One region of the Streptomyces venezuelae genome, then DNA from elsewhere that is predicted to be linked to it. Evidence: riboswitches for the same ligand, from Rfam matches in the RefSeq annotation. Region 1 holds a riboswitch; the other holds the start of a gene.
The links. Region 1 has a riboswitch for cyclic di-AMP ahead of DEJ47_RS18055 (M23 family metallopeptidase). Riboswitches for the same ligand answer to the same signal wherever they lie in the genome.

Region 1 (3,625 bases):
GCCCGCTCCATCTCCGAGGCGACCCAGCGCGCCGTGCTGCCCGAACCGGATCCGCGGATCGGCGGGCTCGACTTCGCGGCGCGGTACGAGGCGGCGCAGGCGGACGCGTTCATCGGGGGCGATCTGTACGCGGTGCAGGACACCCCGCACGGCGTACGGCTCATCGTCGGCGACGTGCGCGGCAAGGGCATGGGCGCGGTCGCCGCCGTCGCCGTCGTCATCGGCGCCTTCCGGGAGGCCGCCGAGCAGGAGGCCACCCTGGAGGCGGTCGCGCAGCGCCTGGAGCGGGCGCTCGCGCGCGAGGGCACGCGGCGCGACGGGCTCGACGCGTTCGAAGGGTTCACCACCGCGGTCCTCGCCGAGATCCGGCACGGCGAGGGCGTCGTACGGCTCGTCAATCGCGGGCACCCGCCGCCGCTGCTGCTGTGCGGCGACGGGCGGCTCTGCGTCCTGTCGGCGAGCGAACCCGCGCTGCCGCTCGGCATGGGCGACCTCGGGGCGTGGCCGGACCGCGTGGACGAGACGGAACTGCCGCCCGGCGCGCTGCTGCTCTTCTACACGGACGGCCTGTCGGAGGCGCGCAACGCGGCGGGGGAGTTCTACGATCCCGCGACCCGGCTCGGCGGGCGGATCTTCCCGGGGCGCGGCGGCCCGCACGCACTCCTCGCCGCCCTGGCGGGGGAGGTGCGGCGGCACACCGGGGGCGGCATGACGGACGACATGGCGCTGCTCGCGGTGCGGCGCCCCACCGCCGGGGAAGCGGCCGAAGCGGACGGCGGATCCGACGTGACGGCCGGTGACTGAAGTGCATCCCTCCGCATAACAACTGACGCTCTGTCAAGGGAATGTGGAGTTCCGGTGTTTAAGGATGTCGGGTCAACTCGCCCCGTTCCGCCCCTCCGTGTCCCGGTACGTACAGCCGGTGAGCGTTAACGATCAACCGGAACGGCTTGGAATACCGACCCGCTGTCTATTAACGTTCGATAACGCAGCGCGGTCGTCCCAGCCGTCACTAGAGGCGGCTCCGTGCGCACGCGCCTAATCCCGCAAGGGAGCCGGGGAACCACCAACATGGGGTGAATCGAGCCCCTGCGCATCCGTGCATTCGTGCACCCGTGCCAGGTGTTCGTAGGAGACCTTCCTGCTCCGAACCCGTCAGCTAACCCGGTAGGCGAGAAGGAAGGAAAGGAGTGCGCCCCAGTGGCGTCCAACCGGCCTGCCCCCCAAGCCGTCTACGTTCCGAATGACGACGACTTCGGTTCGTACGACGAGGGCTCCTTCGAAGAGTGGAACCCCACCGAGGAGTCCGTCCGTCCCGTCCGCGGCAGGCACCGTGTGCACAAGAAGGGCGGCGGCGGGCTCGCCCGCAGCTCCACCGTGCTCGGCGTGGGCGTCATCGCCGCCGTGGGCGCCGGTGGCATCGCCACCGCGCAGGACGGCAAGCCGCCGGTCTCCATATCGATGCCCGACCTGGGCGCGGTCACCGACTCGCTGCCCGAGGCCGAGTCCCTGCCGGGTGTCGGCTCGCTGATGTCCGACGACGCCGCCGCGGACACCGCCGTCGCCGCCGCGGCCCCCCTCACCGCCGCCGGTGTCAGCACCGCCGACGCCGAGCAGGGCACCACCCACGCCGGTGAGGCCCTGCGCGCCCGCATCATGCAGCAGGCCGAGAACCAGCAGAACCAGGCGGACACCGCCGTGCGGACGGCGGCCGAGGACGCCGCCGTCAAGAAGGCCGCGGAGGAAGCGGCCGCGCAGCAGCGGGCCGCCGAGAAGCGGGCGGACGCCAAGGCCGCCGCAAAGAAGAAGAAGGAGGAGGAGGCCCGGAAGGCGAAGGCCGAGGCCGCGCGCCTGGCCAAGCTCGCCAAGAGCTACGTCATCCCCACCTCCTCGTACACCCTCACCTCGCACTTCGGCGACGCCGGCTCCATGTGGTCCTCGGGCCACCACACCGGCCTGGACTTCGCGGCGCCCACGGGCACCCCTCTGAAGGCCGTGCACACCGGCACCGTGAAGGAGGCCGGCTGGGCGGGCGCGTACGGCTACCGCACCGTGCTCGAACTCGAGGACGGCACGGAGGTCTGGTACTGCCACCAGTCCTCGCTCAACGTCAGCGCGGGCCAGAAGGTCTCCACGGGTGACGTCATCGGCCGCGTCGGCGCGACCGGCAACGTCACGGGTCCGCACCTCCACATGGAGGTCCACACGCCGGGCGGCACGGGGATCGACCCGCTCGGATGGCTGCAGAGCAAGGGCCTCAACCCCTGACCCCGCGCGGTCGGCCTGCCGGGCGGCCGACTGCATGGGGCTTGCACGGAATTCCGTTTCCACTGGGGGCGTTGAGGAGCACATGACTTCTCTTCGCCCTCTCGGCTCCTCCGACCTCGAGGTCTTCCCGCTCTCCCTCGGCGGCAACGTCTTCGGCTGGACCGCGGACCGTGCGGCGTCCTTCGCCGTCCTCGACGCCTACACCGCGGCAGGCGGCAACTTCATCGACACCGCCGACGCGTACTCGGCCTGGGTCGACGGCAACAAGGGCGGCGAGTCCGAGACCCTCATCGGCGAGTGGCTCGCCGAGCGCGGCAACCGCTCCGACGTCGTCGTGGCCACGAAGGTCGGCTCCCACCCCGAGTACAAGGGCCTGTCCGCCGCCACCATCAAGGGCGCGGCCGACGCGTCCCTGCGGCGACTCGGCACGGACCACATCGACCTCTACTACACGCACTTCGACGACACGTCGGTGCCCGTGGAGGAGATCATCGGCGCGCTCGACGAGCTGGTGCGGGTCGGCAAGGTGCGTGCCATCGCCGCCTCCAACATCTCCCCCGAGCGGCTCCAGGAGTCCCTCGACGTCTCCGACCGCGAGGGCCTCGCGCGGTACGTCGCGCTGCAGCCGCACTACAACCTCGTCTCCCGCGACACCTACGAGGGCCCCCTCCAGGAAGTCGCCTCGCGCTCCGGCCTCGCGGCCGTCCCCTACTTCGGGCTCGCGGCGGGCTACCTCACCGGCAAGTACCGGGCGGGCGCACGCGTGGAGAGCGCGCGTAGCTCGCGCGTCGAGGCGTACGTGGGGACGGAGCGGGGCGACCGTGTCCTCGCCGCCCTCGACGAGATCGCGCAGGCGCACGGCGCACAGGTCCCGACCGTGGCGCTCGCCTGGCTCGCGGCACAGCCCACCGTGGCGGCGCCGATCGCCTCCGCGCGGACGGTGGAGCAGCTGCCGGCGCTGCTCGCGGTGGCGGACCTCGAACTGACGGAGGCGGAGATCGCGGCGCTGAACGCGGCGTCCGCGTAACGGCGTGCCCCCTAGGGGCGGTAGGGGTTGTACGTCGTCGGGTAGCCGTGGGCCGGGTGGGGCCGCGGGGGCCAGCCGTACACCCCTGGTGTCCCCGGGGGTGCCCCGTACATCCCGTAGGGCGGCATGGGGGGCATGACCGGGGCCGTCGCCTGTGCCGCGTACGCGAGGGCGGGGCGGGCCGGTTCGCGGCGCTCCCACAGCTTCTCGAGGAGTTCCCGCTCGCGTACGACGAAGTCGGCACCGGCCCGTCCGCGGCGGCCCCGGTTGCGCAGGAACGCGAGGGACGTCGCGTACATCTGGTACTCCGCGACCGTGCGGGCCGCGGGC
Region 2 (3,625 bases), 1.0 Mb from region 1:
CTCGTCGTGCTCGGTGTCGGCGACGTATCCGGTGATGCGTGCGCCCTCGCCCTGGTTGGTCCACAGGTTCTTGGGGCGGCGGCTCTCGTTCCGCTCGATGACCGCGTTGGCGGCGGTCAGGATCGTCTGGGTGGAGCGGTAGTTCTGCTCCAGGAGGATCGTCGTCGCGTCCGTGTAGTCCTCTTCGAACTGGAGGATGTTGCGGATCGTGGCGCCGCGGAAGGCGTAGATGGACTGGTCGGCGTCGCCCACCACGCACAGCTCCGCGGGGTCGTCACCCTCGCCGCCGGAGGGCCCGACCAGCTCGCGCACCAGCGCGTACTGCGCGTGGTTCGTGTCCTGGTACTCATCGACCATCACGTGCCGGAAACGGCGCCTGTAGTGCTCGGCGACGTCCGGGAAGGCACGCAGCAGGTGGACCGTCGTCATGATCAGGTCGTCAAAGTCCAGCGCGTTCGCCTCGCGGAGGCGCGACTGGTACATGGCATAGGCCTGGGCGAGGGTCTTCTCGAAGCCATCAGCGGCCTGACCTGCGAAGTCCTCTTCGTCGATCAGCTCGTTCTTCAGGTTCGAGATCTTGGCGCTGAACGACTTCGGCGGGAACTTCTTCGGGTCGAGGTCCAGATCACGGCAGACCAGGGCCATGAGGCGCTTGGAGTCGGCGGCGTCGTAGATCGAGAAGGAGGACGTGAAGCCCAGCTTCTTGTACTCACGGCGGAGGATGCGGACACAGGCGCTGTGGAAGGTCGACACCCACATGGCGTTCGCCCGGGGACCCACGAGCTGCTCGACGCGCTCCTTCATCTCGCCCGCGGCCTTGTTCGTGAAGGTGATCGCGAGGATCTGGCCGGGGTGCACGCCGCGCTCGGCCAGCAGGTACGCGATGCGGTGGGTCAGCACGCGGGTCTTGCCGGATCCGGCACCGGCGACGATGAGCAGCGGGGAGCCCGCGTGCACGACGGCCGCGCGCTGGTTCTCGTTCAGCCCGTCGAGGAGCGTCGCCGGGTCGATGACCGGGCGGGCGGCGCCGTCGCGGTAGTGCGTGTCCCGGGTCATGGGCGCGTCGAACTTCCCGTCGAACAGGTCGTCCGGAATGGGCTCCGGAGCGCTGTCCTCGGGCGGCGGCGGGGGCGCTTCGTCCGCGGCCCGGGAGGGCTGCAGGTCCGCCAGGAAGCTGTCATCAAAGAGGCTGCTCATCGCCTCCCGAGTCTAGGCGGCCCCACTGACAACCCGCTGCGGGTTCCGGACAGACCGGTCCACGTCACACGACGCGCCGGTCCACGCCACAGGACACGCCGGGCCGGGTCACGCCCTGCCCGCGGACGATCACACTCCGACAAGACCGCCCGCGCGCCGCACACGCCCGCGAGAGATAACGAAAATGTATCGGGCATATCGAACATCAACCTTCACAGGCACCACACGAGTTGGCTAGCGTGCCCGGCGGGCCACTCGTCCCCCCACCGGCGAACCCCGCCGGGAACGGGCGGCCTCCGCCGAGTCCGACGTGTTCGGAGCCGGGGACCCACCGAGAACTTGGGGTGAATCGGTCCCGTACTTCGTACGGGACCGTAGGGCAGCCTTCCGAACCATCCGCCCGAACCCGACAGCTAACCCGGTAGGCGGTCTACGGAAGGAGTCGCCTCCTTGGCGTCGCACCGCAAGCCGCGGGACCGGGCAGCCGGCATTCGTACGGCCCCCGCCATCGGCATCACGACGGCAGCCCTCACCTCCGTCGCCCTCCTGTCGCAGAGCGCACAGGCCGCGCCCTCGGCGCCCACCAGGCCCAGCCTCGAAGAGGTGCAGAAGAAGGTCGACGAGCTCTACCAGCAGGCGGGGGTCGCCACCCAGAAGTACAACTCGGCCAAGGAGCGCACCGAGAAGCAGCGCAAGAAGGTCGACCGGCTCCTCGACGACGTGGCGCGGCGCACGGACAAGCTGAACGACGCACGCCAGGAGCTGGGCTCGTTCGCCGCCGCGCAGTACCGCACCGGCGCCGTCTCCGAGACGGCCACGATGATGCTCGCGAACGACCCGCAGGGTTACTTCGACCAGAACCACCTGGCGGACCGGCTCACCACGCGCCAGAAGAAGGCGGTCGACGCCTACCAGGCGGAGCAGGCGTCGGCGACGAAGCAGCGCACGAAGGCCGCGAAGAGCCTGGAGACGCTGACCGACTCCCGGGACGAGCTCAGGACGAGCAAGAAGACCGTCCAGAAGAAGCTGGGGGACGCGCGCGAGCTCCTCTCGAAGCTGACCGCCGAGGAGAAGGCGCGGCTCGCGGAGATCGAGCGGAAGAAGAAGCAGGAGGCCAAGCGCAAGGCGGAGAAGCTGGCGCGCGAGCAGGCCGCCGAGGCGGAGCGCAAGCGCAAGGCGGAGGAGGCGGCCCAGCGGGAGAAGGAGCGGGAGGGAGGCCAGGGCACCGGTTCGGACTCCGGCACCGGCTCAGGTTCCGGTTCCGATTCCGGTTCGGGCTCCGGAAGCTCGGACGGCGGCTACGCCACCAAGGCCGCGAAGGTCATCGCCTTCGCGGAGGCCCAGATCGGCAAGCCGTACGTCTGGGGCGCCACCGGCCCCGACTCCTACGACTGCTCCGGCCTCACGCAGGACGCGTGGAAGGCGGCGGGGATCTCGCTGCCGCGCACCACGTGGGACCAGGTGAAGGTCGGCACGACGGTGAAGACCGCCGACGCTGAACCGGGTGACCTGGTGTTCTTCTACGACGACATCAGCCACGTGGGGATCTACATCGGCGACGGCAAGATGATCCACGCCCCGAAGCCGGGCGCGAACGTCCGCGTCGAGTCGATCTACTACATGCCGATCCACAGCGTGGTCCGCCCCGCCTGACGCGGCGGCGCCCGTTCCACGCGCGCGTGGCCCGTATCCGGGAGGGATACGGGCCACGCGCGCGTAGAGGCCGAAAACTCAGGGTCGGATCGGGGCCGCCCCAGGACCGGCTCAGGGCCGACTCAGGACCGGCTCGGCCCCTCAGGTCCGCCCCCGGCCCGCTCAGGTCCAGAGCACAGCGATGAAGATGTTCGCCGTGGTCAGCAGGCCGACCGCCCCGAACATGCCCTTGTCGACCTTCTCCTCGTCGCGCTTCACGTAGACCAGCGCGAGGATCACGATCAGCACGGCCAGCTTGACGCCGATCTTGACGTTGTTGACCGTGTGGTCGTCCGCCTGGTTGAGGCCCACCAGGGCCACACCGGTGACGAGCATGGTCAGCGCGCCGTGCAGCATCGCGGGGCTGAAACGCGCGGTGCCCTGGCCCATCTGCTTCATCTGGGTCAGGAAACCGCCCAGGAGCGAGGCGATGCCGATGATGTGCAGGCCGACGAAGAGATGGATGAGTACGTCCATGAGGCCGGAGCCTAGCCGGGCCCTCCGCCGCACCCGGCAGGCGCCCCTGTAGCACCGCCCCGTCTTCGGATACGCAGGAAACGAGCCATCGGTCAGACCCGCGAGCGAAACGGCCACCACCCCACGACGCACACGGTCACGCCCGGACACCGTTCCGCCCACTTCCGTCTATTGCGCACAATCCATCACCAACCCGTGACGGCCAGGTTTAGCGTCCTCCACCAGGTGACCGGCTCCCCACCGCCGTCCGACCCGGGAC

Region 2: linked by a shared signal. The riboswitch ahead of DEJ47_RS23085 (C40 family peptidase) and the one ahead of DEJ47_RS18055 (M23 family metallopeptidase) in region 1 are both predicted to bind cyclic di-AMP.

The regions. Positions count from the first base shown of each region.
Region 1 covers NZ_CP029193.1:3,914,576-3,918,200, reverse strand. Annotated here, with positions in the region: gene DEJ47_RS18060 (PP2C family protein-serine/threonine phosphatase) at 1-804, shown strand, start outside; cyclic di-AMP (ydaO/yuaA leader) riboswitch at 1,026-1,189, shown strand; gene DEJ47_RS18055 (M23 family metallopeptidase) at 1,201-2,268, shown strand; gene DEJ47_RS18050 (aldo/keto reductase) at 2,351-3,295, shown strand; gene DEJ47_RS18045 (PrsW family intramembrane metalloprotease) at 3,307-3,625, opposite strand, start outside.
Region 2 covers NZ_CP029193.1:4,952,520-4,956,144, reverse strand. Annotated here, with positions in the region: gene pcrA (DNA helicase PcrA) at 1-1,197, opposite strand, end outside; cyclic di-AMP (ydaO/yuaA leader) riboswitch at 1,485-1,641, shown strand; gene DEJ47_RS23085 (C40 family peptidase) at 1,648-2,850, shown strand; gene DEJ47_RS23080 (hypothetical protein) at 3,013-3,366, opposite strand; gene DEJ47_RS36510 (hypothetical protein) at 3,562-3,625, shown strand, end outside.